One region of the Streptomyces sp. NPDC036813 genome, then DNA from elsewhere that is predicted to be linked to it. Evidence: riboswitches for the same ligand, from Rfam matches in the RefSeq annotation. Region 1 holds a riboswitch; each other region holds the start of a gene.
What was found. A riboswitch is a leader RNA that binds a small molecule or an ion and turns the genes downstream of it on or off. The one in region 1 is predicted to bind cyclic di-AMP.

Region 1 (11,107 bases):
GGGCCGCCCGGTCCCGCTGCACGAGATCGGCCTGGCCGACGCCGACCCCGCGCCGGAGGTGGGCCTCGCCTTCCCGCGGGACGTCGGACAGGCGGTGCGCTCGGCGACGGAGCTGTACCGGCTGGACCTCGCCGGACGCCGGGCCGGCTCCGGCGGCATCTGGCAGTCGCTGGCCGGATCCTTCGCCGTGAGCGCGTACGCGACGCCCGCCTCGCGGTGGCTGATAACCCCGGCCGACAGCTCGGTGGCGCGCGAGGCGGGCCCCGCGGAGGGCGCCGGCGCACCGATCAAAGTCGGCCACAGCGATGTGCAGAAGCTGCGGGAGGCCGCCGAGGACGCCCGGCGGTGGGACTCCAAGTACGGCGGGGGCGACTGGCGTTCGTCGATGGTGCCGGAGTGCTTAAGGGTCGAGGCGGCGCCGCTGCTGCTCGCCTCCTACTCCGACGAGGTCGGCCGCGCCCTGTTCGGCGCGACCGCCGAACTCACCCGGCTCGCCGGGTGGATGGCCTTCGACACGGGCCAGCAGGAGGCCGCGCAGCGGTACTACATCCAGGCGCTGCGCCTGGCGCGCGCGGCGGCGGACGTGCCGCTGGGGGGATACGTCCTGGCGTCGATGTCGCTGCAGGCGACCTACCGGGGCTTCGGCGACGAGGGCGTCGACCTCGCGCAGGCCGCCCTGGAACGCAACCGGGGCCTGGCCACGGCCCGCACCATGAGCTTCTTCCGCCTCGTCGAGGCACGCGCGCACGCACGTGCCGGCGACGCGCAGGCCGCCGGCACGGCGCTGAAGGCCGCCGAGAGCTGGCTCGAGCGCGCCCGGCCCGGCGACAGCGACCCCACCTGGCTCGGCTTCTATTCCTACGACCGGTTCGCCGCCGACGCCGCCGAGTGCTACCGCGACCTGAAGGCACCGCGCCAGGTGCGCCGCTTCACCGAGCAGGCGCTGTCACAGCCGACGGAGGAGTTCGTCCGCTCGCACGGGCTGCGACTCGTGGTCGCCGCGGTCGCCGAGCTGGAGTCGGGCAACCTCGACGCGGCCTGCGAGCAGGGCGTGCGGGCGGTGGAGGTGGCCGGACGGATCTCGTCGGCGCGCACCACCGAGTACGTGAAGGATCTGCTGCACCGGCTGGAGCCGTACGGGGACGAACCGCGGGTGGTCGAGCTGCGCGAGCGGGCCCGCCCCTTGCTGACCACGGCCTGACCCGATCCTGACCCGAGCCGGAGAGGGCCGCAGACGGTCCGGAGACAGGCCCGGGACCGGCTGCGCAGACCGGCGGGGCCGCCCGCGTTTGAAGGCGTTGTCAGTGGCGCAGTGCACTATCGAAGCGGGAGGTGGTGCAGGTGCGGCAGAAGGTCGCGTACGACTGTGACGTGCTGGTGGTCGGCGGTGGCATCGTCGGGCTGTCCACCGCGTACGCGATCACGCGTGCCGCGCCGGGGACGCGGGTGACGGTGCTGGAGAAGGAGACCGGCCCGGCCCGGCACCAGACGGGACGCAACAGCGGCGTCATCCACAGCGGGATCTACTACAAGCCGGGCTCGCTCAAGGCGCGGTACGCGGTGCGCGGCGCGGCGGAGATGGTCAAGTTCTGCGCGGAGTACGGCATCGCGCACGCCGTCACCGGCAAGCTGATCGTCGCCACGGACCGGGACGAGCTGCCCCGGCTGCACGCGCTCGTGCAGCGCGGCCGGGAGAACGGCATTCCGGTGCGGGAGCTGGGCGGCTCGCAGATCGCGGAGTACGAGCCGGAGGTGCGCGGCCTCGCCGCGATCCATGTCGGCACGACGGGGATCTGCGACTTCGTCGGCGTCGCCCGGCAGCTCGCCGAGGCCTCCGGCGCGGAGATCCGCTACGGCGCTCAGGTGGTGCAGGTCGACCGGCGGCCGTCGCTCGGCGTCGCCGTGCGCACGGCGACCGGCGACGTCGTCCGCGCCCGAGCTCTGGTGAACTGCGCCGGGCTCTACTGCGACGAGGTGGCGCGGCTGACCGGCGACGAACCCGAGGTCCGGATCGTCCCGTTCCGCGGGGAGTACTACGAGCTGGCGCGGCCGGAACTGGTGAAGGGCCTCGTCTACCCGGTGCCGGACCCGGCGTTCCCCTTCCTCGGGGTCCACCTGACCCGGGGTGTCGACGGCGGCGTCCACGTGGGCCCCAACGCGGTCCCGGCCCTGGCCCGGGAGGGGTACGGCTGGGGGGTCGTCCGGCCGCGGGAGCTGGCGGGGACGCTGGCCTGGCCCGGCTCGTGGCAGATAGCCCGCCGCCACTGGCGGTACGGCGCCGGTGAGCTGCGCCGGTCGGTGTCCAAGGCAGCGTTCGTCGACGCCGTACGACGGCTGCTGCCGGCCGTGGAGGAAGAGGACCTGGTGCGCACGGAACCGGGCGTGCGGGCACAGGCGGTCCTGCGGGACGGCACGCTGGTGGACGACTTCCTCATCCGGGAAGGAGCACGCACGGTGCACGTCCTGAACGCACCGTCCCCGGCCGCCACAGCGTCCCTGCCGATCGGCAGAGAGGTGGCCCGCAGAGCACTGAAGGCTCTCGCGGAGGCGTGACCGGCGCGCTGGTTTCGGGCGACGACAAAACGGAGGGCACCGCACCCCGGCCAGGGGCGCGGGGAACCGCGCGACCAGCCCCCATGGGTCCGCGGACGCCCGACGCCCGCAGCCCACCCCCGCAAGCGGCGTACTCGGATCGCGGAGCGCCTCCGTACAATCGATCCCACTGTGTCTGACTCCCCCAACGCTCCCGAAACCCCCCGGCCCGCCCGCGAAGCGGACCCCGGCGACTCTGTCCGGCACACCCGGGCCAAGGGTGAGCCGCGGTTCCCGGACGGGCCGAGGGCCGACCCCGCCGGATCGCACTTCGAGCGGCGCATCCGCAGCTTCCAGCCGCGCCGCAGCCGGGTCACCGCCGGACAGGCCGACGCCCTGCAGCGGCTGTGGCCCAAGTGGGGGCTGGACATCGACGGGCAGCGCACCCTCGACCTGACCGAGCTGTTCGGCAACGACAACCCCGTCGTGCTGGAGATCGGCTTCGGCATGGGCGAGGCCACCGCACAGATGGCCGCCGCCGACCCCGGCACCAACATCCTCGCCGTGGACGTGCACACCCCCGGCCAGGGCAACCTGCTGAACCTCGCCGACCACCACGGCCTGTCCAACATCCGCGTCGGCAACGGCGACGCGATCATCCTGCTGCGCGAGATGCTCACCCCCGACGCGCTGGACGGCCTGCGCGTCTTCTTCCCGGACCCGTGGCCCAAGAAGCGGCACCACAAGCGCCGGCTGATCCAGCCGGAGTTCCTCACCCTCGCCGCGACCCGGCTGAAGCCGGGGGCGGTCCTGCACTGCGCCACGGACTGGGAGCCGTACGCCGAGCAGATGCTCGAGGTGCTCACCGCGCACCCCGACTTCGAGAACACCCAGCCGGACGGCGGCTTCGCACCGCGCCCCGCGTTCCGCCCGCTGACCCGCTTCGAGGGCCAGGGCCTGGACAAGGGCCACGTCGTGAACGACCTGCTCTTCCGCCGCGTACCGCATCTGCGGAGCGACCAAGATCCGGACTGACACCGCCGTCAACGTCGCGGGCGGCGCTGTCCCTCGTTAGGGTCAATGCCGTGGCCACGAGTCCCCCGTATCCGACATACCCCGGCGGCCCCGGCGACGGTGCGCTCCATCACCCGCACTGGTGGCAGCGCAGAGGGGTGCGGTACGGCGCGCTCATCACGCTGCTCGCCCTGTCCGGTCTGGTCATCCTCGCGCTGGTGCGCGAGCAGACCGGCACGGAGGGCTTCCTGGTCGGGCTGGGGCTCGCCGTCTTCCCCGTACCGCTGCTGACCGCCGCCTTCCGCTGGCTGGACCGGGTCGAGCCCGGCCCCTGGCGGAACCTGCTGTTCTCCTTCGCCTGGGGCGCCTGCGCGGCGGCCCTGATAGCGATCGTCGCCAACAGCTTCGCGACGAAGTGGATAGCGACGGCGACCGCGGACCCGGCCGGTGCGGACACCCTCGGCGCCACGGTGATAGCGCCGATCGTGGAGGAGTCGGCGAAGGCTGCCGCAGTCCTGCTCGTCTTCCTCTTCCGCAGACGCGACTTCACCGGGATCGTCGACGGCGTGGTGATAGCCGGCGTCACCGCCACCGGCTTCGCGTTCACCGAGAACATCCTCTACCTCGGCACCGCCTTCGGCACCGACCAGATCACCGGTGGCCGGGGCATCGCCTCCGTCACCGCGGCGACCTTCTTCGTCCGCGTGATCATGTCGCCGTTCGCGCACCCGCTGTTCACCACCATGACCGGCATCGGCTTCGGCATCGCCGCGCTGTCGGGGGAGGGCCGGCGCCTGCGCCGTGTCCTCCTTGCGCTGGGCGGGCTGCTGCTGGCCATGTGCATGCACGCCCTGTGGAACGGCTCGGCGTCCTTCGGACCGTTCGGCTTCTTCGCCGTGTACGGCGGCTTCATGATGCCCGCGTTCGGGCTGCTGACCTGGCTGGTCGTCTGGACCCGGCAGCGCGGGCTGCGCACGATCCGCGAGGAGCTGCCCGCCTACGTCGCCGCGGGCTGGCTCGCGCCCGCCGAGCCGTTCGCGCTCGGTTCGATGCGGGCGCGCCGCATGGCCCGCGAGTACGCCGCGCATCACCTGGGCAAGCCGGCGGCCAAGGAGGTCGCGCGCTACGAGGTGTACGCGACGTCCCTGGCGTTCCTGCGACACCGGGGCCGCCGCGGCCGCGCCGGCGCCGACTTCGTCGTACGGGAAAGGGAGCTGCTGAACGACATGTGGCGGCTGCGGGAGCAGGCCCGGCCGGCGCTGGAGTACGCGGCCCGGGCGGCCGCGCCCCCGGTGCCGGTGATGCTGCCGTGGCCCGCGCACCCGTGGCCGGCCCCCGGGGCGGCGCGGCCGCACCCGCCGTACGCCGGGTACGCGGGGTATGCCGGGCACTCGGGGTACGCCGGGTACGGCGCCCATCCGGTGTACCCGGCGTACAACCCCTACCGCTCGTAGAAAGCCGCTCGCCGCGGAGGCGGCAGGGCGCCGGTCAGGCCGACGCCTGCGTCAGCCGCTCCCGTTCCGCCTCCGTCAGGGTCAGGTCCGCCACGCCCAGCAGCGCCGGAAGCTGGTCCGTGGTGCGCGCCGAGGCGATGGGGGCGGTGACCGTCGGCTGCGCGGCGAGCCAGGCGAGGGCGACCGTCGCGACGGGGGCGTCATGGGCCTGAGCGATCTCGTCCAGGGCGGTCAGGACCGCGCGGCCGCGTTCGGACTGCAGGTGCTGCGCCGCGCCGCCTGCCCGCGGGCTGTCCACGCTCGCCCCGGGCCGGTACTTGCCGGTGAGGAAGCCGGAGGCCAGCGCGTAGTACGGGACGGCGGCGAGACCGGCGTCGGCGGCGAGGTCCTGGAGGTCGCCCTCGTAGGTGTCGCGGGAGACCAGGTTGTAGTGCGGCTGCAGCGCCACGTACCGCGCGAGACCCTCGCGGTCGGAGAACTCCAGGGACGCCCGCAGGCGCTCGGCGGAGATGTTGGAGGCGGCGATGTGGCGGACCTTGCCGGCCTTCACGAGCTCGTCCAGGGCGCCGATGATCTCCTCGACCGGCACCTCGGGCTTGTCGAAGTGGGTGTAGTAAAGGTCGATGTGGTCGGTGCCCAGGCGGCGCAGGGAGGCGTCGGCGGCGGCCTTGATGGTCGCGGCGGACAGGCCCTGGTACTCGGGGTGCTGGCTGACCTTGGTGGCGATGACGACGTCGTCGCGGTTGCCGCGGGCCTTCACCCACCGGCCGATGATCGTCTCGGACTCCCCGCCCTGGTTGCCCGCCACCCAGGCGGAGTAGGAGTCGGCGGTGTCGACGAAGTTGCCGCCGGCGGCGGTGTAGGCGTCGAGGACGGCGAAGGAGGTCGTCTCGTCGGCGGTCCAGCCGAAGACGTTGCCGCCGAGGGCGAGCGGGAAGACCTCGAGGTCGGACGTGCCGAGCTTGCGAAGAGCAGTCATGCTCTGTTGCAACACCACGGCCTGCTCGACCCATTCCGCACGCAAACCAACAGTGTGCAAACACCTCGGCACACACGAACCGGCAGCCCTGACGTCGGGGGGGTTGCCGTCAGGACCGCCGGGGATCCGGAGCCGGGCGTGGTGTCAGGGGGTGAGGCCCTTGTCCTGCAGCCACGCCATCGGGTCGATACCGGAGGCCTGCCCGTCGGGGTGAACCTCCAGATGCAGGTGCGGGCCCGTGACGTTGCCGGTGGCGCCGACGCGACCGATGACGTCACCGGTTGCGACCTTCTGCCCGACGCTGACGCTGATCGACGACTGGTGGCAGAACCACAGCTCGGTGCCGTCGTCGAGGGTCAGGATCGTGCGGTAGCCGTAGGACCCGGCCCAGCCTGCCTCGGTGATGGTGCCGGTGTGGACGGCCTTGATCAGCGTGCCGGTGGGGGCGGCGAAGTCCAGGCCGGTGTGGTAGCCGGAGGACCACATGGAGCCGGCCTGCCCGAAGCGGGAGGTGAGGGTGTACGAGGAGGTCGGCAGCGCGTACTGCTTGGCCAGTTCGGCCAGGCGCTCGGCCTCGGCCTTCTGCTTCGCCTCCGCCTCCGCCTTCTCCTTCGCGGCGGCGGCCTTGGCCGCGGCCTCCTTCTCCGCCTGCGCGGCGGCCTCGGCGGCCTGCTTGGCCACGGCGGCCTGGGCGGCGGCCTGCGCCTTGACGTCGACCTGGACCTGCTGCGACTCGGCCTGGGCCATGATCCGGTTGCGCAGCGCCTCACCGGCGTCGGAGGTGCCCTGCGCGGTGTCGGCGGAGCTGACGATGTCACTCAGCGGGGTGGCGGAGCCCTGCGGCTTGCCGTCCTCGTGGTCGGAGATCAGTGAGCCGACCGAGGGCAGGTCGGGCATGGAGATGGAGACCGGCGGCTTGCCGGTCTGCGCGCTGGCCATGCCGCCCGCGCCGACGGCGGCGATGACGCCGACGCCGAGGACGGTGGAGCTGCGGGCGAGTCCGCCGCGCTGCTTGGCGACGCGGTGCCGGCCGCGGACGGGACGGACGGACTCCTCAGTGGGGTTCCACTCCTCCCAAGGGCCCTCGTCGGTGCGGTGGCCGCCGTAGACGAGGGTCTCGGGGCCCTGCTGGCTCGGCACGAACGGGGCTGTCGGGGCAGGCCGGTTGGACGCCACGCGGGCGTACTCCTTTCCTTCCGTCTCGCCTACCGGGTTAGCTGACGGGTTCGGAGCAGGAAGGTCTCCTACGCGCGTATACCGGCCGTCATCGACGGCGGCTGACGCGAGATTCACCCCAAGGTGGTGGTTCCCCGGTTCCCTACGGGATTCGGCGCGTGAGCACGGAGCCGTCTCTTGTGACGGCTGGGACGACCGCGCTGCGTTATCGAACGTTAATAGACCCGGAGGCTTGATTCCAAGCCGTTCGTCTTGATCATTAACATTCTTGGCCTGGACTTTCATGCCACGACCGGCGCAAAAGGGGCGACTTGATTGCCCCTCAGGCGTCACGTCCAAAACCTGGTTTTGGTGATGGTGTGTCAATTGTTATGCAGAGGGCTGTCGCCCGCTCACCCATCGTGACCTTCACGGCCGGCGGACGGCGAGCAGCGCCATGTCGTCCGCCATGCCGCCCCCCGAGTGCCGGCGCACGTCCTTCGCCACCGCGGCGAGCAGGGCGCCGGGCGCGGTGACGACACGTCCGGCGAGCCGCGCCTCGACGTCGTAGAAGCGGCCATGGCGGTCGCGGCTCTCGGAGAGGCCGTCGGTGTACAGCAGGAGCGTGGCGCCGCCGGGGAAGACGACCTCCTCGGCGCGGTCCGGCCACAGGCCCAGCTCGCCCATGCCGAGCGGCAGCGCGGGCTCGGCGGGCAGGAGTGCGCGCAGGGCGCCGTCGGCGTGCAGCAGCACCGGCGGCGGATGACCGCGGTTGAGCAGGCGGACGACGCCGTCGCCGTGCGGGAGTTCGGCGAGGACGGCCGTGGTGAACCCCTCGAACGCGTCCAGCCCGTCGCGCCGGGCGCCCTCGCGGGCCAGCGCCCGCTCCAGCCGCTGGGCGACCGCCTCCAGGGTCGCCTCCTGCTCGGCGGCCTCCCGGAACGCACCGATGACCACGGCCACGGCCGCCACCGCGCCCATGCCCTTGCCGCGCACGTCTCCGACGATCAGGCGGACGCCGTACGGGCTGTCCTGCACGGCGTACAGATCGCCGCCGATGAAGGCGTCGGCGCGCGCGGCCTCGTAGCAGGCGGCGATCTGGAATCCGCCGATCTCTTCGGCGGGTTCGGGCAGTACGGCGCGCTGGGCGGCCTCGGCGACCTCGCGCGCGGAGGCGAGCTGCTCGCTGCTGCGGCGCGCGAGGGCGTTGATCAGGACGGCCAGGACGGCGACCGTGGCGACGGTCACCAGCTCGGTGACGGCGTCCGTGTGCCAGACGATACCGATCGTCAGATGCAGCCCGAGCACGACGGCGACGGCGGCGAGCCCGGTGAGCACGGTGCCGCGGCGGCTGTAGAGCGGGGCGGCGACCAGGGGCGCGGCGGTGAAGAAGGGGACCGCGGTGAAGTCGGACGGGGTGCAGTAGTCGTAGACCGCCCCGGCGGCGATGAGCAGCGCGGGCAGGATCCGTACGAAGGCGCGCGCGACGAAGATCCTGCGGCCCTCCTCGGGCCGCGGCTCCCCGCCGTCCCCGGGCTCGGACTCGGGCACGAGGTCATCGGCCAGCCGAACGGCGGCCCGGGAGCCGAGACCGAGAGCCGGGGCGGGGTCGTCGCCGCGGGGATCCGGGGCGCATCCGCGGGCCACGGAACCGGTCCCGCCACCGGGAACCCACCCGTCGGCGAACGGGCCCGTCCCGGCCTCGGGAACGCGCCTGCCGATCCGGGGGTACGGCCCGTCGTCCGTCGCGTCTCCAGGCCGCACCGCTCGTCTCCCACCGTCCCTGTCCGCCGTCGTCCCGCCCGTCCAGGGTTGCCGGTGCGGGCGCGAGCGGCGAGCGGTGAGGGCCGACCGGATGACACCGGGCCGCAGCGGGCCGAAGGCGACGGGCCCAGCGACGGAGAGCCGAGTAGCGGCAGGCCCAGCGACGGAAAGCCGAGCGGCGGCGGCCCCAGCGGCCGAGGGCCGAACGGCGGCGGCGCCGAGTGGCAAAAAGAGGCAGCCAAGCCGGTCGCGACGGAAAAAGCCGAGGGCCGGAAACCTTTCGGCTTCCGGCCCTCGGCCTTCAGTAGCGGGGACAGGATTTGAACCTGCGACCTCTGGGTTATGAGCCCAGCGAGCTACCGAGCTGCTCCACCCCGCGTCGTTGTGACTCCAGTGTACGTCATCCGCGGGGCCGCCGACGACCACGTTTCTTCGCCGGCCCCCCGGGCCCTCTGCGGGTCAGCCCGCGCAGGCCCCCCGGTCCCCTGCGAGGGTCAGCCCACACTCCGTTCCGCCAGCTCGGCCAGCGGCAGCGTGTGCTGGGTCTGCAGGACCTTGGCGCGCAGGTAGCGCACGTTGTGCGGGGTGGAGAAGACACCGGTCGGCACCCGGTCGCGGACGTCGAGCCCCAGGGTGCGCAGCTGGCCGGCCTTGTCCGGGTTGTTGGACAGCAGATCCAGCGACCCGATCCCGAGGGCGGTGAGCATCTGCGCGGCGGCGGTGTAGTCGCGGGCGTCCTCGGGCAGCCCGAGAGCGGCGTTGGCGGCGTAGGTGTCCAGGCCCTGGTCCTGGAGGGCGTAGGCGTCGAGCTTGTTGTAGAGGCCGATGCCGCGCCCTTCCTGACGCATGTAGAGCAGGACGCCGCCGCGGTCGGCGATGCGTTCGACGGCCTCGCGCAGCTGGGGGCCGCAGTCGCAGCGGGCGGAGCCGAAGACGTCGCCGGTCAGGCACTCGGAGTGCAGCCGGACGAGCGGGACCGGGCCCGGCTCGCCGAGCACGACGGCCACGTGCTCCTGGCCGTCCGTGAGGCCGTGGAAGGTGACCAGTTCGGCGTCGGCGCGGTAGCCGTCGGCGAAGTGCAGCGGGACCCGGACGCGGGCGCGCGGGGTGGCGGCGGGGACAACGGGGATGTCGGCCATGCGGGTGCTCCGGGTTCCGTCCAGCTGCTTCAGATTTGAAGCAGAAGCTCAGACCCGGGACCTTACTCCTGCTTGAAACTTGAAGCAATACACCCGGTCGTGGACCCGCCGGGTATGACGTGACTCACCCACACGACGGCCCGGACCGTCGACGCCAGGGCACGTCCTCCGCCTCCGCCCCCTCGAGCGCCCGCGCGATCCCCGCGCAGATCTCCTCCAGCTGTCCGACCTGCTCCGGGCCGAGATGGTCGAACAGCGCGGTCCGGACCGTCTCCACATGGCCGGGGGCCGCGCGCTCGACATGGGCCAGCCCCTCACCGGTCAGGACGGCGATGCTCCCCCGCTTGTCCGACGGACAGCTCTCGCGCGCCACGAGCCCGTCCTTCTCCAGCCGGGTCACCGCGTACGTCAGCCGGCTGCGGGTGATCTTCAGGGCCTCGGCGAGGTCGGTCATCCGCAGCCGCCGCTCGGGCGACTCGGACAGGGTGGCCAGGATGGAGTAGTACAGATGCGGCATGCCGGCGTCCTGCTGGAGCTGCCGGTCCAGCGCGTCCTCCAGGAGGTGCGTGGCCGCGAGGTAGGCGCGCCAGGCACGCTGCTCGTCGGGGGAGAGCCAGCGGGTCGTCATGCCGCCAGTGTAGGTTTGTTTAAAAGTTGAACCAAGCCGTGTCCGCCACCTCACCCGACGGGGAGCGCGATGCCCCACCCGTACGTCCTGCTGTCCGCGGCCGTCTCCCTCGACGGCTACCTGGACGACACCGGCCCCGACCGGCTGCTGCTGTCCGGCCCGGCCGACTTCGACCGCGTCGACGAGGTCCGCGCGTCCGTCGACGCGATCCTCATCGGCGCCGGCACCCTGCGCGCCGACAACCCGCGGCTGCTGGTCAACTCGCCCGAGCGGCGGGCGGCCCGCGTGGCGGCCGGCCTCCCGGAGTACCCCCTGAAGGTCACCGTCTCCGCCTCCGGCGACCTGGACCCGTCGGCCAACTTCTGGCACACGGGCGGCGAGAAGATCCTCTACACGACGCGGCTCGGCGCCGAACGGGCGAGGCGGGCCGGCATCCGCGCGT
Region 2 (11,107 bases), on a different contig from region 1:
TCTGCCGCCCGCGACGCCGGCCGACGGCGCGGGGGCGCTCGCGGCGGTGGGGGAACGCCTCGGCGAGACGCTGCGCCTGGTCGGGGAGCTCACACCCGCGCCCGTCGACGCGCCCCGGCGTACGCGCTGGCCGCTCACCACCGTGGGGGAGCTCGCACGCGGCGGCGCCCTGGAGATGCGGACCGGCGGCAACGGCGGCCCCACGCGCGTGCGGGTGCTCACCGACCACGACGTGCTCGCCGGGACGGCACCCTCGGGCTCCCTGCCGGAGAGCGACGAGGAGGCGGTGCTGACGGAGCCGGGTGACGTGGTGGTGCCGGTGGTCGGCGGCGGCGCGGTGGCGCGCGTCATCGACGAGGAGACCCGGGGCGCCGCCCTCGGCCGCAACCTGGTCCTGCTGCGCCCCGACCGGCAGGCGCTCGATTCGTGGTTCCTCGCCGGGTTCCTGCGCGGCACCGCCAACAACCGCCAGGCGAGCAGCTACGCCTCCACCGCCACCCGGCTCGACGTGCGCCGCCTGCAGCTGCCCCGGCTGCCGCTGGAGGAACAGCGGCGCTACGGCGAGCGGTTCCGCGCCCTCGAGGAGTTCGAGCGGGCGCTCAGGCACGCGAGCCGGCTCGGCGAACAGCTCGTGCGCGGCATGTACGACGGGCTGACGGACGGCACGGTCGCGCCGGAGTGATCAGTGTGACAACGGTTCGGTACAACCCGTGCCGTGTTGTCCGTGTCGGCCTATACGCTCGGACCGGAACCGCGTTTGTCCCCACCAGGCCTTCAGGAGCAGCCATGCCGGGCCACGGCTATGCCCCGCCATCTTCCCGTCGACCCTCGACCGGGGTGCTGGTCCTGCTGCGCGTGCTCTTCGTGGCGGTGGCGGTCCTCAGTATCGGATTCCTCGCGTGGGTGGCGCCGTTGCGTGCGGCGATCGTGACCCGCAAGCGGGGCGACTGGTGGGTCTTCGCGGGCTCGGTGGCCGTTCTGGTCCTCTGCTTCAGCCTGTTCGCCACCGACCACACGGATGACTTCAGCACGCCCAAGGGCACCGCCGGCATGATCATCCTGCTGCTCAACATGGCGGCCTGCGCGGGCTACTACCTGTACGCCGACATACGTCACCACCGGCCCCACCCCACCGGCCATCCCGTGCCCCCGGCGCCCGCCGTGAACTACGGCTACCCGCAGCCCCCGTCGCCGTACGCGGTGACGCTCCCGCAGACGCCCGCGGCGCCCCTCGCCACCCCGACCCCGCCGCTCCCGCAGACGCCCGCGGCGCCCCTCGCCACTCCCACCCCGCCGCCCCCGCAGCGCCCCGCGCCCGCCCGGATCGACCAGGTGCGCGCCGAACTCGACGAGCTCAGCGACTACCTGCGGCGCGGTGACGGCCACGGCGAGGGCGGAAGGTGACCGTGACGACGGGGCGGATGATCGCCGGCCGTTACGAACTGGCCGCTCTCCTCGGCCAGGGCGGCATGGGCCAGGTGTGGACGGCCTACGACCGCAGGCTCGACCGGCGCGTGGCCGTGAAGCTGCTGCGCCCCGACAAGGTCGCCGGTCAGGAGGCCGACGAGCTGCGCCGCCGGTTCCTGCGCGAGTGCCGGGTGACCGCGCAGGTCGACCATCCGGGCCTGGTGACCGTGCACGACGCGGGCAGCGAGGGCGAGGAGCTGTTCCTCGTCATGCAGTACGTCGACGGCGCCGACCTCTCCGACCACCTCGCCGAGCACGACCCGTACCCGTGGCCGTGGGCCGTCGCCGTGGCCGCGCAGCTGTGCGCCGTGCTGAGCGCCGTGCACGCGGTGCCGATCGTCCACCGCGACCTCAAGCCGCGCAACGTGATGGTCAAGCAGGACGGCACGGTCACCGTGCTCGACCTGGGCGTGGCCTCCGTGATGGACAGCGACACCACGCGCCTGACCCACACCGGCTCACCCATCGGCTCGCCCGCCTACATGGCCCCCGAGCAGGCGATGGGCGGCGCGGTCGGGCCGTACACCGACCTGTACGCGCTCGGCGTGCTGCTGCACGAACTGCTCAGCGGGAACGTCCCGTTCGCCGGTTCCACCGCGCTCGGCGTGCTGCACCGGCACCTGTACGAACCGCCGGTGCCGGTGCGCCGGTTCCGCCCCGAGGTCCCCGAGGCACTGGAGACGCTGGTGCTGCGGCTGCTCGCCAAGGACCCGTTGCACCGGCCCGCGTCCGCGCAGGAGGTGTACGAGCAACTGGTGCCGCTGCTGCCCGGGCGCGGCATCCCGAGCGGGGCGCCGCTGGACCCCACGCGCCCCTTCCTGCGTCCGCACGCCCCCTGGCCGGACCGTGCCCGTACCCCCGCGCCGCGGCCGTCCCCGGCCGCCGATCCTCCCGTCGCCGGGAAGCCCGATGTGGCCGCCGCCGTCGACGAGGTCAAGCGCCTGCTCGGGCAGGGCCGCATCACGCAGGCCGTCGACATCCTCGGCGCGATCCTGCCCGTCGCGGCCGGGGAACACGGCGAGCACTCGCCGGTCGTACGGACCCTGCGCAAGCAGTACGCCGCCACGCTGATGGACGACGGCCAGTACCGGCGAGCACTGCCCGAACTGCGCCGCCTGGCCGACGAACGCGCCGCCGAGGCCGGGGCGTCCGACCCGCAGTCCCTGCGCTTCCGCTACGACGCGGCCCAGTGCCTGGAGCAGCTCGGCGAACCGGGGGCCGCCCTCGCCGAGTACCGGGCGCTGCTGCCGTACTACGAGAACCAGTACGTCTCCGGCGACCCCGCGCTCGCCCACGAGCTGCGCCGCCGCATCGGCCATCTGCTGCTCGCCCTCGGCGACCGGCCCGCCGCGCACGACACGCTGATGCGCCTGCTGCACGACGTGGAGCGGCTCCACGGCCCAGGGCATCCGCTGGCCGCGGACGTGCGCCGCACCCTGCAATGGCTGGGGCAGGTGCGGGGCTAGGCGCGGCACGGGTTACCGTACGAGCCGCTCGTGGGTGTCGGGGACACCGAGCGGTCACGTACATCGAAGGGGTGGGTTCAGCCGTGTCCAGCCATCGTCAGTCCAAGAAGCGCAGATACCTCTCGTGGGCGGTGGCGGGTGCCGCCGTCGTCGCCGGGGGCGGGATAGCCGCCCAGCAGTCCATGGCGGCCACCGCCTGGCCCGCGCAGAAGACGTACACCGGCCGGGCCTTCGACACCTGCACCGCGCCCTCGCTCAGCGCGATGAAGGCCTGGCGCGCCGACGGCTACTACGGCGGCGCCGCCGTCTACATCGGCGGCAAGAACCGCGGCTGCAGCCAGCCCAACCTCACCGCGTCCTGGGTCAAGTCGGTGAACGCCCAGGGCTGGAAGCTCATCCCCCTCTACGTCGGCGCCCAGCCGCCCTGCCAGACCAGCCGCAACCCCGAGAAGCTGACCGCCGCCACGGCCGCCTCCCTCGGCGCGAGCGACGCGGGCGACGCCGTGGCCAAGGCCGCCGCGCTCGGCATGAAGGCCGGCAGCGCGATCTACCTCGACATGGAGCCGTACGACATCACGAACAAGTCGTGCAACGACGCCGTGCTGACGTACGTGCGCGCGTTCACGAAGGGGCTGCGGGCCAAGACCTACCGGGCCGGTTTCTACGGCTTCACCAGCTCCAGCGCCAAGGCGATCGCCACGGCCGCGAACAAGACGGACCTGCCGGGCAACCTCTGGTACGCGCTGTGGGACAAGAAGGAGACCACCACCGCGGACTGGCCGTGGGGCGCGTCGCAGTTCACCGACCACAGCCGCGGCCACCAGTACCTGGTGAACAGCAAGGAGACCCGGCGCGGCTACACGATCACCGTGGACCGCGACGCGTGGGACGCGCCGGTGGCCATCGTCGGCTGACCGCCTTGGCCCGGGGAGCGCGCGGCGGTGCCTGAAGTGGCGGTGAATCGTTGGTCGAATGGGTTGGCCTCAGCAGCCCCACTGCCTACCATCGATCACCGCAAGACTTTGTGCGCCCGCCCGTCGCCCGACCACCACCCCTGGTGGAGGCGCTGCGCGCCGCACCTGTTATTGCAATCTCCTCGGGAGGTTCCCTTGCACCGCCGCCGTCGCACCGCGCTCCTGCTGTCCGCCGCGATCGCCGCGGCCCCTTTGCTCACCGCATGCGGAAGCGACTCGCATCCGGGTGCGGCGGCCGTCGTCGGTGGCCGGAAGATCACGGTCTCGCAGCTCGAGGACCGGGTGAACGAGGTCCGGGCGGCGCAGCGCGCGGCGGCGGGCGACCAGGCGAACTACGCGCGCGTGGTGTCCGGATCCGGCAACCTCACCCGGCAGACCCTGCACAGCATGGTCCTGGACCAGGTGCTGCACCGCGCCGCGCAGGACGAGGGTGTCGCCGTCACGCGACACGACGTGCAGCAGCTGCGCGCAGGCGTGGAGCAGCAGCTCGGCGGGGCCAAGGCGCTGGAGACGACCTGGCTGCGCGAGTACGGCATCCCGCCGCAGCGCGTCGACGACAACCTGCGCCTTCAGGTCGAGGCCCAGAAGCTCGCCGCGAAACTGGGCACCGACACCAACCAGCCGGCGTTCTGGAAGGCCCTGTCGACGGCGTCGCGGGAACTGGGCGTCGACCTCAACCCGCGCTACGGCACCTGGGACGCCCAGAAGGTCGGCCGCGTGGACGCGAAGACCCCGTGGGTCAAGGACGTGACGGCGGCGGCGCCCCAGCAGCCTGCGTAACGGCCCCTTCCCCGACCCTCTCCGGGCGGATCATCACACCGCGACCCCACCCTGTGGACAACCGACGGAGACATCTCCCGGCGCGCGGTACGTTCGAAGCGTGAACGCACCGCGCCCCGAAGACTCCGCCGCCCCCGGCCGTATCGTCCTGCTCACCACCAGCCACCGCGTTGCGCCGGGTCTGCTGTCCTGGCCCGCCTGGCAGGCGCTGCGGGAGGCCGACCGGGTGCTGTGCGCCGACGCCTCCCACCCCCAGCTGCCGTACCTGCGGGAGGCGGGCGTCGTCGTCGAGGAGGCCGCGCCCGGCGCCGACGAGCTGCTGGACGCCTGCGCCGGCGGTCGTACCGTCGTGGTGGTGGCCGGCGGCGAGGGCGAGCCGGCGCTGACCGACGGCCTGGCCCGGCTCGCCGGCTCCGGCCGCGTCACGATGCCGGAGCTGGAGCTGCTGCCCGCCTCCTACGACCTGCCCGGCGCCCGCCTGCTCGACCTCGTCCAGGTCATGGACCGCATCCGCGTCGCCTGCCCGTGGTCCTCCCGGCAGACCCACGAGGGCCTGGCGAAGTACGCCATGGAGGAGGCGTACGAGCTGGTCGAGGCCATCGAGGACGGCGACCGCGACGAGCTGCGCGAGGAGCTGGGCGACGTGCTGCTCCAGGTGGTCTTCCACGCCCGCATCGCCGAGGAGGACCCCGAGGCCCCCTTCTCCATCGACGACGTGGCCGGCGGCATCGTCGCCAAGCTCATCCACCGCCACCCGCACGTCTTCGGGGACGCCACCGCCACCACCCCCGAGGAGGTCAAGGCGCACTGGCTGCGCACCAAGGCGCAGGAGAAGCGGCGCGCCTCCGTCACCGAGGGCATCCCGCTGCACCAGCCCGCCCTCTCCCTGGCCGCCAAGCTCGCCGCCCGCACCCGCACGGCCGGCCTGGACGTCCGGCTGCCGCAGGGCGACGGCATCGGCTACCAGCTCCTTGCGCTCGCCGCGCGCGCCGAGACGGAGGGCGTCGACCCGGAGACGTCGCTGCGCGCGGCGGCCCGCGCCTACCGCGACGCGATCCGCGAGGCGGAGGGCGTCGCCCCCGGCGCGTCGGCCGCGGTGCCCGCCGCCCACCGCGACGCGGAGGCCCACCCGGATCCGGATACGGTCGAGGAGTGACCGAGCAGCTCCGCCCCGACGAGACCGCCCCCGAACTCTTCACCTGGGAGTTCGCCGCCGACCCCTACCCCGCGTACGCCTGGCTGCGCGAGCACGCGCCCGTGCACCGCACCCGGCTGCCCAGCGGGGTGGAGGCCTGGCTGGTCACCCGGTACGCCGACGCCCGGCAGGCCCTCGCCGACCAGCGCCTGAGCAAGAACCCGGCGCACCACGACGAGCCGGCGCACGCCAAGGGCAAGACCGGCATCCCCGGGGAGCGCAAGGCGGAGCTGATGACGCACCTGCTGAACATCGACCCGCCGGACCACACCCGGCTGCGTCGGCTGGTCAGCAAGGCGTTCACCCCTCGCCGGGTCGCCGAGTTCGCGCCGCGCGTGCAGGAGCTGACCGACCACCTCATCGACGGCTTCGCGCAGCGCGGCTCCGCCGACCTCATCCACGAGTTCGCCTTCCCGCTGCCCATCTACGCCATCTGCGACCTGCTCGGCGTGCCCCGTGAGGACCAGGACGACTTCCGGGACTGGGCCGGGATGATGATCCGGCACGGCGGAGGGCCCAGGGGCGGGGTCGCCCGGTCGGTGAAGAAGATGCGCGGTTACCTCGCCGAACTGATCCACCGCAAGCGGCAGGCCCTGCCCGCCGAACCCGCACCCGGCGAGGACCTCATCTCCGGCCTGATCCGCGCCTCCGACCACGGCGAGCACCTCACGGAGAACGAGGCGGCGGCGATGGCGTTCATCCTGCTGTTCGCCGGTTTCGAGACCACCGTCAACCTCATCGGCAACGGCACCTACGCCCTGCTGACCCACCCCGGACAGCGGCACCGGCTGCAGGACTCCCTCGCCCGGGGCGAGCGCGCGCTGCTGGAGACGGGCGTGGAGGAGCTGCTGCGCTACGACGGCCCCGTGGAGCTGGCGACCTGGCGGTTCGCCACCGAGCCGCTGACCGTCGGCGGGCAGGACATCGCCCCCGGCGATCCCGTGCTCGTCGTCCTGGCCGCCGCCGACCGCGATCCGGAGCGCTTCCCCGAGCCGGACCTGCTGGACCTCGCCCGCCGTGACAACCAGCACCTCGGCTACGGTCACGGCATCCACTACTGCCTGGGCGCCCCGCTGGCCCGCCTGGAGGGTCAGACCGCCCTCGCCACCCTGCTCACCCGGCTGCCCGACCTCCAACTGGGCGCCGAACCAGCCGACTTGCGCTGGCGCGGTGGACTCATCATGCGGGGTCTGCGGCAGTTGCCCGTGACGTTCACGCCCGCGCCCGCACAGAAAACTGACACATCTTCAACTATGTGATCTTCACGTGATCTGCGCGGCATGAACTTGTGACTGGCGATCGTCTGCCGATACGTTCACTCGTCAGCGCGACGCCGGTGCCTCAAGGCGCCGCGCCGGTCAGTGCTGTCTCGCGAAAGGTCACCGCATGCTCTCCGGGAACGGTCGACACCGTCGCCCCCGTCAGGCTCCGGCCCTCCTCGTCACGGCCGGAGTGACCGGCTCCGCCATCGCCATCCCTCTGCTCGGCGCGGCGAGCGCCCACGCGGCCGACGGCGCGACGTGGGACAAGGTGGCCGAGTGCGAGAGCGGAGGCCGCTGGAGCGACAACCCCGGGATCGGGCTCTACGGCGGCCTGCATCTGTCGCAGGAGGACTGGGAGGGGCACGGCGGCCTGGAGTACGCGGCCCGGCCCGACCTCGCGAGCCGTTCGCAGCAGATAGCCGTGGCCGAGAAGGTCCTCGCCGACCAGGGTGTCGGCCACTGGACGCTGTGCGGGCTGACCTCGGGCCTGTCCGGCGACACCTCCGCACCGGACGTCGACACGGGGGTCGCGGGCGACACGTCGGGCGGCGGCTCGGCGGCCGGCGGCTCCACCACCGGCTCGGGCTCCTCCGGTCCGACCGGGACCAGCACTCCGTCCGACTCATCCGCTTCGGCCGGTACCTCCGGATCCACCGGTACCTCCGGATCATCCGGTTCGGTGGACTCGCCCGGCTTGCCCGACTCCTCCGGTGCGCCGTCCGGGACGCCCTCCACGGGCACCCCCGCGCAGCCCTCTGACGGGTCGTCGTCCGCCACCCCGTCCACGGGGGGCGCGGCCGAGTCCGGCGCGCCCGGAACGTCCGGGCCCGGCACCTCGCAGCCGTCCGGCAGCGCGTCCGCAGGTGACGCAAACACCGACGATCCGGACAACCTGCGCCAGATCGTCGGGGATTCGGGGCTCGTCGACACCGGTGCGGTGGACGGCGGCGGCCGCCACCGCGGCGCCAGCGCCACGGAGGACGCCGCCGAAGTGAGCGCGGCGCCCGCCTCGGGCCGGCATGCCTCGCGCTACACAGTGCGCGACGGGGACAGTCTGACGTCCATCGCCGACTCCCTTGGCGTCGAGGGCGGGTGGCGCGCGCTGTACGCGGAGAACCGGGACGCGATCGGGGCCGACCCGGGCCGCATCGTCCCCGGTCAGACCCTGCTTGTCGGTGGCGAAACGGGCGAAAAGTAGCGGGAGTTGACGCCCCGTTTTGAGACTGATGTCCGCTTTGGTGAAAGTGTGGGATGAGTCTCAGAAGCCGTGATCGTCTTTGAAATTCGGCCGATCGCCTGTCTACGGTCATGACCGCTCGCCATCGCGAGCCCCGGCCGGCCGCAACGCCGAATCCTGCCAGCGGCCGCACGGGAACAGTCGTCGCTCAACGCGCCGCAGGCAGGAGCGGGGGACCCAAGGTAAGCGCCGTGCCCGGCAGTTGAGCCGGAGCGGCTAGGGGTGAAGCCACGCCTCCCAGGGGAGGGGTGGCCGGGCAACTCAACCGGCCCGAACCCGACAGCTCACCTCGCAGGCGTCGGTGAGGGGATCCACCATGCTGTTTTCCGGCAAGGGCAAGCACCGTCGTCCCTCCAAGACCACCCGTGTCATCGCGCTCGCCGGTGTCACCGGCGCGGCCGTCGCCGCCCCGCTGATGGCGGCCGGCAACGCCTCCGCCGCCACCACCTCCGAGTGGGACGCGGTCGCCCAGTGCGAGTCCGGTGGCAACTGGTCCATCAACACCGGCAACGGTTACTACGGCGGCCTGCAGTTCTCCGCCTCCACCTGGGCCGCGTACGGCGGCACCGCCTACGCCCCGCAGGCCAACCAGGCCAGCAAGTCCCAGCAGATCGCCGTCGCCGAGAAGGTCCTCGCCTCCCAGGGCAAGGGCGCCTGGCCGGTCTGCGGCACGGGCCTGTCGAACACCCCGAACAACGGTGGCGGCTCCTCCAGCTCCTCCCAGAGCGGCGGCTCGTCCTCCCAGGGCACCACCACGACGCGCTCCAGCGAGCAGCAGAGCGCCTCCCGCTCCAGCGAGCGCCCGGCGCAGACGCCGAAGAAGCAGAGCACCAAGACCGTCACCACCCCGACCGGCAAGAAGGTCAAGAAGGGCGACGGCGAGTACAAGGTCGTCACCGGTGACACCCTCAGCTCCATCGCCGAGAAGCACCACGTCGCCGGCGGCTGGAAGAAGCTGTTCGACCTGAACAAGGACATCGTCGCGGACGCCGACCTCATCTACCCGGGCCAGCAGCTGCACCTGAAGTAAGCGGCAGCGGGCCGGCCAAGGGCCGCTCCCCGTCCCCACGGGCTCCCCGTCCCGGTGCGTGTTCCCCCGTACGCACCGGGACGGGGTTTTTTCTGCCGTCCGTTCTCCGGACGTTCAGCCGGAACGCCACCCCCCTTTGTTCCGACGGTGAACAATGGGTACGGTCTGTCTGTCCACGGGCCGGGCGGTCGGCTGGCCGATGGCCCCGGGGCGGTTAGGCTCTAGTCGCAAGGCTCACCAGCCCCGCACTTTCAGCGTCACATCCACGAAGGAGATGCTCGTGCCGTCCATCGACGTCGTCGTAGCCCGGGAAATCCTGGACTCCCGAGGCAACCCCACGGTCGAGGTCGAGGTCGGCCTCGACGACGGCAGCACCGGGCGTGCCGCCGTTCCGTCCGGCGCCTCGACGGGCGCCTTCGAGGCCATCGAGCTCCGCGACGGCGACTCCAGCCGTTACCAGGGCAAGGGCGTCGAGAAGGCCGTGCTGGCCGTCATCGAGCAGATCGGCCCGGAGCTGGTCGGCTACGACGCCACCGAGCAGCGCCTGATCGACCAGGCCATGTTCGACCTGGACGCCACCGACAACAAGGGCTCCCTCGGCGCCAACGCCATCCTCGGCGTCTCGCTCGCCGTCGCCCACGCCGCCTCCGAGGCCAGCGACCTGCCGCTGTTCCGCTACCTGGGCGGTCCGAACGCGCACCTGCTGCCGGTGCCGATGATGAACATCCTGAACGGCGGCTCGCACGCCGACTCCAACGTGGACATCCAGGAGTTCATGATCGCCCCGATCGGCGCGGAGTCCTTCTCCGAGGCCCTGCGCTGGGGCGCCGAGGTCTACCACACCCTGAAGAAGGTCCTGAAGTCCAAGGGCCTGTCCACCGGCCTCGGCGACGAGGGCGGCTTCGCCCCGAACCTCGGCTCCAACCGCGAGGCCCTCGACCTCATCCTCGAGGCGATCAAGGAGGCCGGCTACACCCCCGGCGAGCAGATCGCCCTGGCCCTCGACGTGGCCGCGTCCGAGTTCTACAAGGACGGCTCCTACGTCTTCGAGGGCAAGAACCGCTCGGCCGAGGAGATGACCGAGTACTACGCCGAGCTGGTCGAGGCCTACCCGCTGGTCTCCATCGAGGACCCGCTGTTCGAGGACGACTGGGCCGGCTGGAAGACCATCACCGCCAAGCTCGGCGACAAGGTCCAGCTCGTCGGTGACGACCTGTTCGTCACCAACCCCGAGCGTCTCCAGCGCGGCATCGACGAGGGCGCCGCCAACGCGCTGCTCGTCAAGGTCAACCAGATCGGCTCGCTCACCGAGACCCTGGACGCCGTCGAGCTGGCCCAGCGCAACGGCTACAAGTGCATGATGTCCCACCGCTCCGGCGAGACCGAGGACGTCACCATCGCCGACCTCGCTGTCGCCACCAACTGCGGCCAGATCAAGACCGGCGCCCCGGCCCGCTCCGAGCGCGTCGCCAAGTACAACCAGCTGCTGCGCATCGAGGAGATCCTCGACGACGCCGCGGTGTACGCCGGCCGCAGCGCCTTCCCCCGCTTCCGCGGCACGGTCTCCAAGGGCTGAACAGACGGCTGAGCCCGAGGCCGGCCCCGAAGGCTGGGCCAACCTGGCGTAAGGCTTAGCCAGTCGTACGTACGTCCCCGTACTCGGTCCCGTACCGTGTCCGGGGACGTACGCGCGTGT
Region 3 (8,412 bases), on a different contig from region 1:
CCCGTGATGTCCCGACCGTCCGCCCGCCAGGTCCTGCCGGAGTTCACCGAGCGCACGAGTTTCGGCCACCGGACGACGGATCCGTACTCCAGGCTGCTGGAGGGGCGGATCGTGTTCCTCGGGACACCGATCGACGACGCCGCGGCGTGCGATGTCATCGCGCAGCTCATGCAGCTGGAGCACCGGGACCCGGACCGGCCCGTGCAGCTCTACATCAACTCGCCGGGCGGCTCGTTCCAGGCGATGACGGCGATCTACGACGCGATGCGGTACGTCGCGTGCGAGGTGGAGACGTACTGCATGGGCCAGGCGGGCTCGTCCGCCGCGGTGTTGCTGGCCGCGGGCGCGCCGGGGCGCCGGTTCGCGCTGCCGGGCGCCCGGATGGTGATGCGTCAGCCCGCGTTGCCGGAGCCGGTGGAGGGGCAGGCCAGTGACCTCGCCCTTCAGGCCGCGGAGTTGACGCGCATCCGGGCGACCCTGGAGGAGATGCTCGTCCGGCACACCGGGCGCAGCCGGCGGCAGGTCGGCGCGGACATCGAGCGCGACCACGTCCTCGACGCGGCCGGGGCGCTGGCGTACGGGCTGGTGGACGAGATCATCACCGTCCGCGCGCAGCCGGGCGGGAGGTGAGCCGTCCGATGCTGCCGGATCTTCCGCCGCTGCCCGCCCTCACCCGGGCGGAGGGGGAGCTGATCGACCGTTACCTGGAGGTCGTGGACCTGCTCGGCCGGATCAACCCGGCCTGTCCCGGCGACACCTACCGGGGGCTGCGGGCCGCGCAGGCGCTGGTGACCAAGGCGGTGGCGCTGCGCGACGCGCTGACGCTGATGCACCAGCGCGGCGAGAGCGAGCTGCACGCCGGCACCCTGGCACGCGCGTTGCGGGTGCTCGACGGCGAGCGCCGCACGGCGCGGGTCACCCTGCCGCCACCGGCGGGGAGTTGAGCCGAGGGCCGAGCGGGTTCAAACGGACCGAACGGCGTACCCCCCATCGGCCTATCCGAACGCCTTTTTTTCGGGGGTCCGAGTTGCGTGACCGGCGGGACGAGAGGCCGGAATGAAGTGTTCCGCCGCTGGTCCGGGGCTCGCCGGATCAGTGAACACCCCACCGAACACAGGGCTGTCCACCCGAACGGGTGAGTGGTGAGGAACCCCACAAATACCCGTTTCCGTTGGGATTTTCGGACAGTTGTGGGCCAAGATCCCTGACTGACGACAAGCCCCCGCCGCAGCGGCGGGGCGATCCGGGCGGACGCCGAGTCCTGCCGCCGTCCGGATGACCGGTCGACAGGAGTGGATCGGCAGGAGTGGAGGACCCAAGCACGACGGGTCGCCGGAACGGTCATGCCACGACCGGGCCGAGCAGCCCTTGGGGTGAAGCCGCGTCAGCGGCCGGGCTACTTCGCCAGCCCGAATCCGACAGGTCATCCTTCACAGGCGGCTGACGAAGGGTTGCGCATGACTGCGCTCAATCGTGTCCCGTCGCTCATGGCCCGGGCCGGTACGGCTTCCGCCCTGACCATCGCCGCGGTGGGCGGCTCGATCGTGGTCCCGGGCCTCGCCTCGGAGGCCGCCGCCGCGACGCCGGCGACCAAGGCGCTGCAGATCGCCGCGTCCAAGAAGGGCGCGCCGTACCAGTGGGGCGCCACCGGGCCGCGCCGGTTCGACTGCTCGGGACTCACGCTGTACTCGTTCAAGAAGGCGGGCAAGAAGCTGCCGCGCACGGCCGCCCAGCAGTACAACAAGACGCACCACATCCCGGCCCGCAGCCGTAAGGCCGGTGACCTGGTGTTCTTCCACTCGGGGTCGAACGTCTACCACGTCGGCATCTACGCCGGGAAGAACAAGATCTGGCACGCCCCGAAGACGGGCGACGTGGTGCGCCTGCAGAAGATCTGGACCAAGAGCGTCTGGTACGGCCGGGTGAGCTGACCGACGCCCCTCCTCGGCACACGGCCCTCACGCGGCCACGAGCCCGACGGCACGGCCCTCAGCGGCCGCTGTCGGGCCGAGGAGGGCCGTCAGCGGGCTCCAGCGGCGGCTGCCGGGACAAGGCCGGGGTGGCCGCGGGCCAACGGCGCCAACGGCGCCAACGGCTCGGGCATACGGGTGAGCGGGTGTCACGCCCTGGGGCCCCCGTCGCCGAGGCTCACGGCGTGCGTTCGGCGGCGGTGCCGCCGGGGGCGGTCCGGTGGGCGCGGTGTGACAAGCCCGCGGGAGTCGTCCCGGAACCGAACGGTTCAGCAGGGCTGCGGTTTTGGTTCTGTCTGTTGCGTCGAGGGGACCGGCTCGGGCGGGAGTGCCCAGGGCAGTTCGATGGCGACCGTCTTGCCGCCCTCGCGGGTGGGGCGGACGCGGAGTCTGCCGCCGCACTCGGCGGCCAGCCAGCGGATGATGACCATGCCCCGGCCGTTGTCCTGCTGGACGGCCGCGGGCAGCCGCTTGGGAAAGCGGGGGTGGCTGTCCGTGACACCGATGCGCAGCAGCTCGTCGCGGTCCAGGGTGACGTCCACCGTGAACGTCGGGGATTGCCCGAACGTGTGCTGCACGGAGTTGGTGGCCAGTTCGGAGACGATCAACCGGATGCTGTCCGCCAGCTCCGCGTCCGACGGCAGACCCCATTCCGCCAGGGTGCCGGCCACGAAGCCGCGGGCCGCGGACACCGAGGCCGGATCGCTCGGCAGAGTGACGGATGCTTCCAGGTGGTCTGCCATGGCGACGTCGTCCCTTTCCCACGGGACCGCAGTCCGGCACGGAGCCGGTGGTTCGAGTACGGTCCCGGACTGGTGCTTCGCCGCCAGACTGCCATCACCACGCCGGTCACGGAGGCGATCCACCAAGATATGCATATATCTGTCGCTCGAAGCGGTGAACTCTGCCACGGCAGACCGTATCCGGGCGGCTCGGACGGAGTAAGGAGGGGCGCATGCAGCACGGTCCCGCGGTGCGCCGCCGGAAGCTGGGCGCCGAACTGCGCGCGCTGCGCGCCCGGGCGGGACTCACCAGCGGGGAGGCCGCCCGGCTGGTGGGCTGGCACCAGTCGAAAGTCAGCCGGATCGAGACCGGCTCGAGTGGCGCGAAACCGTCCGATGTGCGGTTACTGCTGAACGCGTACGGCGTCGAGGACGACGAACTGCGGGACCTGCTGCTGGTGTTGGCCGGCTCCCAGGTCGGCGGCAGGGAGCACTGGTGGCACGCCTACCGCGGGGTGCTGCCGCCCACGTACCGCGACTTCATCAGTCTGGAGTCGCAGGCCAGCGCGATGCGCACGCTGGAGACCTCGGTCGTGCCGGGGCTGCTGCAGACGCCCGCCTACGCCCGCGCGGTGACCCGGGCGGCCGTCGGCGCGGTGGACGAGGAACGGCTGGACGCGCTGGTGGAGGTGCGTCTGGCCCGCCAGGACGTGCTGCACGCGCCGCGTCCGCTGAAGCTGAGCGCCGTGCTGGACGAGGCGGTGCTGCGCCGGGAGGTGGGCGGTCCCGAGGTGATGGCGGAGCAGCTGCGGCGGCTGCTTCAGGCCGCACGGCTGCCGCAGGTGCGGTTGCAGGTGTTGCCGTTCTCCGCGGGGGCGCATGTCGGCATCACCGGGCCTTTCGTTATTTTCTCATTTCCGAGCACTTCTGATCTGGACGTGGTTGTTCTCGACCACATGACGAGTAGCCTCTACCTCGAACGGAAAGAAGACCTCCGGGCCTACGCGGAGGCCTTCAACTCCCTTCGGATCCACGCCCTTTCCCCCGAGGACTCGTTGGATTTCATCGCCTCACTAGGTGACGGCGCGTAAGGAGGCACCATGACCGCACTGCCTCGCACCATCCCTTTCAGTACCGATCTGCACGGCGTGCGCTGGCTGCGCAGCAGCTACAGCACCGGAGCGAACAACTGCGTCGAGACGGCCCGGCCGGCCTCCGGGCACTGGGCCGGGCTGCTCGCCGTACGCGACTCCAAGGCCCCGGACGGGCCCGCGCTGCTCTTCTCCCCCGGGAGCTGGGCGGCGTTCACCGCCGCCGTGCGCCGCGACTGAGCACGGCACACCCCGGGCGAGGGCACGGCCGTGGACGCCGACTCATGGCCGCGTCTCGCCGATCACCCGTACAGCGCGTTCGATCTGATCTTCGGTCAGGTCCGCACGGGCGGTCAGCCTGAGCCGTGAGATGCCGTCGGGCACGGAAGGAGGTCGGAAACAGCCCACAGCCAGGCCGGCCGTCCGGCAGTCGGCCGCCCAGCGCACGGCCTGCTCCGGGGACGGAGCGCGCACCGAGACCACGGCGGCGTCCGGCCGTACCGCCTGATGACCCGCGGCCGTCAGCCGGGCGTGCAGCTCTGCGGCCACCGCGCGGGCCCGTGCCGCCCGCTGCGGCTCGCGGCGCAGCAGCCGCAGGGCCGCGAGGGCGGAGCCCGCCGCGGCCGGGGCGAGCCCCGTGTCGAAGATGAAGGTCCGGGCCGCGTTGACCAGGTGGTCGATCACCCGTGCGGGCCCCAGGACGGCGCCGCCCTGGCTGCCGAGCGACTTCGACAGCGTCACGGTCACGACCACGTCGTCCCCGCCGGCGAGCCCCGCCGCGTACGGCGCGCCGCGCCCGCCGTCACCCAGGACGCCCAGCCCGTGGGCGTCGTCGACCACCAGGCCGGCGCCGAATTCCCGGCAGGCGACGGCCAGTTCGGCCAGTGGGGCGGCGTCGCCGTCCACCGAGAACACGGTGTCGGAGACGGCGATCGAGGTGCCCTCATGGGTGCCGAGCGCCTTGCGCACGGCGTCCGGTTCGGCGTGCGCGACGACCTGCGTGGTGCCGCGGGCCAGCCGGCAGCCGTCGATCAGGGATGCGTGGTTGCCCGCGTCGGAGACGATCAGCGAGCCGTGCGGGGCGAGTGCGGTGACCGCGGCGAGGTTGGCGGCGTAACCGGAGGAGAAGACGAGCGCGGCCTCGAAGCCGCAGAAGTCCGCGAGCTCGCGTTCCAGCTCGGTGTGCAGCTCGGTCGTACCGGTGACCAGGCGGGAACCCGTCGCGCCGCCGCCCCATGTCCGGGCGGCCCGTGCCGCGCCCTCGGTGACCTCCGGATGGCGGGCCAGACCCAGGTAGTCGTTGCTCGCCAGGTCCAGCAGCGGCGTGTCGGCGGGGCGGGGACGCAGGGTGCGCACGAGTCCCGCACGGCGGCGCGCGTCCGCCTGCTCGTCGATCCAGCCGAACGCCATGGGTCCTCCGGGATTTTGTAGGCAGTGCACAGACACTAGCGGGACACACCGCAGCTCAGGATGTGGCAATACCCACACCTCGAACGGCCTTGTTTGTGCGAACTCTCCTTGGCCTGGCCTACCCCCGTAAGACAGGATCAGCTCCCATGGACCTGCTGAACACGCTGGTGGACAAGGGACTGCGGCGCGAGCTGCCGACCCGCGAGGAAGCCCTGGCCGTCCTCGCCACGACCGACGACGAACTGCTCGATGTGGTGGCCGCGGCCGGCAAGGTACGCCGGCACTGGTTCGGCCGACGGGTGAAACTCAACTACCTGGTCAACCTCAAGTCCGGCCTGTGCCCGGAGGACTGCTCGTACTGTTCGCAGCGCCTGGGGTCCAAGGCCGACATCCTGAAGTACACCTGGCTCAAGCCCGACGAGGCCTCCCAGGCCGCCGCCGCGGGTCTGGCCGGCGGCGCCAAGCGGGTGTGCCTGGTGGCCAGCGGGCGCGGCCCGACGGACCGGGACGTGGACCGGGTCTCCGAGACCATCAAGACGATCAAGGAGCAGAACGAGGGCGTCGAGGTGTGCGCCTGCCTCGGTCTGCTCTCCGACGGCCAGGCCGAGCGGCTGCGCGAGGCGGGCGCGGACGCCTACAACCACAACCTCAACACGTCCGAGGGCACGTACGCGGACATCACGACCACGCACACCTACGCCGACCGGGTCGACACGGTGACCAAGGCGCACGCGGCGGGCCTGTCGGCCTGCTCCGGTCTGATCGCCGGCATGGGCGAGAGCGACGAGGACCTGGTGGACGTGGTCTTCTCGCTGCGCGAGCTGGACCCGGACTCCGTTCCGGTGAACTTCCTGATCCCCTTCGAGGGCACCCCGCTGGCCAAGGAGTGGAACCTCACCCCGCAGCGCTGCCTGCGCATCCTGGCGATGGTCCGCTTCGTCTGCCCGGACGTGGAGGTCCGTATCGCGGGCGGCCGCGAGGTCCATCTGCGCACGATGCAGCCGCTGGCGCTGCACCTGGCCAACTCGATCTTCCTTGGCGACTACCTGACCAGCGAGGGCCAGGCCGGTAAGGCCGACCTGGAGATGATCGCGGACGCCGGGTTCGAGGTGGAGGGCGCCGGCGAGGTGACGCTGCCGGAGCACCGGGCGGGCGCGGCCGGCGGCTGCGGGTCGCACGAAGCGGCAGGTGGCTGCGGTTCCGACGCGGCGGCGGGCGGCTGCGGTGGCCACGAGGGCGCGGAGGGCTGTGGGTCGCACGCCTCGGCCGGCGGCTGCGGATCGCACGAAGGCGCCGGGATCTGCGGTACGGCCGCCCCCGCGCCGGCGGCGAGCGAGCCCCGTACCGACCTGGTCGCCGTGCGCCGGCGCGGCGCGGGAACGGACCTCGCGCCCAATGCCTGACCTGAGCGTGCCCGAGCTGCTGGAACTGGACCGGCGGCATGTGTGGCATCCGTACGGCCCGATGCCCGGGCAGACCGAACCGCTCGTCGTCGAGGCGGCGAGCGGGGTCCGGCTGAAGCTCGCGGACGGCTCGGGTGAACTGGTCGACGGCATGTCGTCGTGGTGGTCTGCCATCCACGGCTACAACCACCCGGTGCTCAACGAGGCCGCGACCGAACAGCTGGGCCGGATGAGCCATGTGATGTTCGGCGGGCTCACGCACGAGCCCGCCGTGCGGCTGGCGAAGCTCCTTGTCGACATGTCGCCCGACGGCCTGGAGCACGTCTTCCTCGCCGACTCCGGTTCGGTGTCCGTCGAGGTCGCGGCCAAGATGTGCCTGCAGTACTGGCGTTCGCTCGGGCGCCCCGAGAAGCAGCGGCTGATGACGTGGCGCGGCGGCTACCACGGCGACACCTGGACGCCGATGTCGGTGTGCGACCCCGAGGGCGGCATGCACGAGCTGTGGTCCGGGGTGCTCCCGCACCAGGTCTTCGCCGACGCGCCGCCCGCCGACCACGACGAGGCGTACGCCGAGCACCTGCGCGCGACGGTGGAGCGCCACGCCCATGAACTCGCCGCCGTCATCGTCGAGCCGGTGGTGCAGGGCGCGGGCGGCATGCGCTTCCACTCCCCCGCCTATCTGCGGGTGCTGCGCGAGGCGTGCGACGCGCACGACGTGCTGCTGGTGTTCGACGAGATCGCGACCGGGTTCGGCCGTACGGGCGCGCTGTTCGCCGCCGACCACGCGGCGGTGTCCCCGGACGTGATGTGCGTCGGCAAGGCGCTCACCGGCGGCTATCTGACGATGGCGGCGACGCTGTGCACCGCGCGCGTGGCGGACGGCATCTCGCGGGGCGAGGTGCCGGTGCTGGCGCACGGGCCGACCTTCATGGGCAACCCGCTCGCCGCGTCCGTCGCCTGCGCCTCGATCGAGCTGCTGCTCGGGCAGGACTGGCTCGCCGAGGTCAAGCGGATCGAGTCGGGACTGCGCGAGGGTCTCGCGCCGGCCCTGGACCTGCCCGGCGTACGGGACGTGCGGGTCCTCGGCGCGATCGGCGTCGTCCAGCTGGACCACCCGGTGGACATGGCCGCCGCGACCCGCGCCGCGGTGCGGGAGGGCGTGTGGCTGCGGCCGTTCCGCGACCTGATCTACACGATGCCGCCGTACGTCACGTCGGACGCGGACGTGGCACGGATCTGCCGTGCGGTGTACGCGGCGGCCGAGGAGGGATGACATGCCGGTACTGGTGATCTCGGGCACGAACACGGATGTCGGCAAGACGGTCGCGACCGCCGCGGTGGCGACCGCGGCCCTCGCGGCCGGCCGCTCGGTGGCCGTGCTGAAGCCCGCGCAGACCGGGGTGGGCCCCGACGAGCGCGGGGACGCCGACGAGGTGGCGCGGCTCTCGGGCGGCGTCACGGTGGCCGAACTCGCCCGCTACCCCGAGCCGCTGGCGCCGGCCACCGCCGCGCGACGGTCCGGACGGGCGCCGCTGCATCCGCAGGAGATCGCCGAGGCGGCCGCCAAGCTGGCCACCGAGCACGATCTGGTGCTGGTGGAGGGCGCGGGCGGGCTGCTGGTGCGGTTCGACGCGGCGGGTGGCACGCTCGTGGACGCGGCGGCGCTGCTGCGCGCGCCGGTGCTGCTCGTGGCCTCGCCGGCGCTCGGCACGCTGAACATCTCGGAGCTGAGCGCGCGGGAACTGCGGCGACGGGACGTGGAGCTGCTCGGCGTGGTGATCGGCAGCTGGCCGCGCACGCCCGACCTGGCCATGCG

Region 2: linked by a shared signal. The riboswitch ahead of ACZ67Q_RS25890 (transglycosylase family protein) and the one ahead of ACZ67Q_RS17785 (M23 family metallopeptidase) in region 1 are both predicted to bind cyclic di-AMP.
Region 3: linked by a shared signal. The riboswitch ahead of ACZ67Q_RS27355 (C40 family peptidase) and the one ahead of ACZ67Q_RS17785 (M23 family metallopeptidase) in region 1 are both predicted to bind cyclic di-AMP.

Annotation. Positions count from the first base shown of each region.
Region 1 covers NZ_JBVJPV010000007.1:353,306-364,412, reverse strand. Annotated here, with positions in the region: gene ACZ67Q_RS17810 (MFS transporter) at 1-1,201, shown strand, start outside; gene lhgO (L-2-hydroxyglutarate oxidase) at 1,333-2,553, shown strand; gene trmB (tRNA (guanosine(46)-N7)-methyltransferase TrmB) at 2,725-3,567, shown strand; gene ACZ67Q_RS17795 (PrsW family intramembrane metalloprotease) at 3,618-5,000, shown strand; gene ACZ67Q_RS17790 (aldo/keto reductase) at 5,035-5,979, opposite strand; gene ACZ67Q_RS17785 (M23 family metallopeptidase) at 6,124-7,155, opposite strand; cyclic di-AMP (ydaO/yuaA leader) riboswitch at 7,167-7,322, opposite strand; gene ACZ67Q_RS17780 (PP2C family protein-serine/threonine phosphatase) at 7,564-8,685, opposite strand; tRNA gene ACZ67Q_RS17775 (tRNA-Met) at 9,204-9,277, opposite strand; gene ACZ67Q_RS17770 (GTP cyclohydrolase II) at 9,393-10,037, opposite strand; gene ACZ67Q_RS17765 (MarR family winged helix-turn-helix transcriptional regulator) at 10,162-10,665, opposite strand; gene ACZ67Q_RS17760 (dihydrofolate reductase family protein) at 10,735-11,107, shown strand, end outside.
Region 2 covers NZ_JBVJPV010000013.1:88,978-100,084, reverse strand. Annotated here, with positions in the region: gene ACZ67Q_RS25930 (N-6 DNA methylase) at 1-682, shown strand, start outside; gene ACZ67Q_RS25925 (hypothetical protein) at 787-1,404, shown strand; gene ACZ67Q_RS25920 (protein kinase domain-containing protein) at 1,422-2,933, shown strand; gene ACZ67Q_RS25915 (glycoside hydrolase domain-containing protein) at 3,017-3,847, shown strand; gene ACZ67Q_RS25910 (SurA N-terminal domain-containing protein) at 4,043-4,687, shown strand; gene ACZ67Q_RS25905 (nucleoside triphosphate pyrophosphohydrolase) at 4,788-5,843, shown strand; gene ACZ67Q_RS25900 (cytochrome P450 family protein) at 5,840-7,141, shown strand; gene ACZ67Q_RS25895 (transglycosylase family protein) at 7,269-8,342, shown strand; cyclic di-AMP (ydaO/yuaA leader) riboswitch at 8,526-8,694, shown strand; gene ACZ67Q_RS25890 (transglycosylase family protein) at 8,698-9,411, shown strand; gene eno (phosphopyruvate hydratase) at 9,692-10,987, shown strand.
Region 3 covers NZ_JBVJPV010000014.1:113,927-122,338, reverse strand. Annotated here, with positions in the region: gene ACZ67Q_RS27365 (ATP-dependent Clp protease proteolytic subunit) at 7-630, shown strand; gene ACZ67Q_RS27360 (hypothetical protein) at 639-944, shown strand; cyclic di-AMP (ydaO/yuaA leader) riboswitch at 1,321-1,454, shown strand; gene ACZ67Q_RS27355 (C40 family peptidase) at 1,458-1,931, shown strand; gene ACZ67Q_RS27350 (ATP-binding protein) at 2,240-2,713, opposite strand; gene ACZ67Q_RS27345 (helix-turn-helix domain-containing protein) at 2,926-3,783, shown strand; gene ACZ67Q_RS27340 (DUF397 domain-containing protein) at 3,793-4,023, shown strand; gene ACZ67Q_RS27335 (8-amino-7-oxononanoate synthase) at 4,066-5,193, opposite strand; gene bioB (biotin synthase BioB) at 5,340-6,596, shown strand; gene ACZ67Q_RS27325 (adenosylmethionine--8-amino-7-oxononanoate transaminase) at 6,589-7,869, shown strand; gene bioD (dethiobiotin synthase) at 7,871-8,412, shown strand, end outside.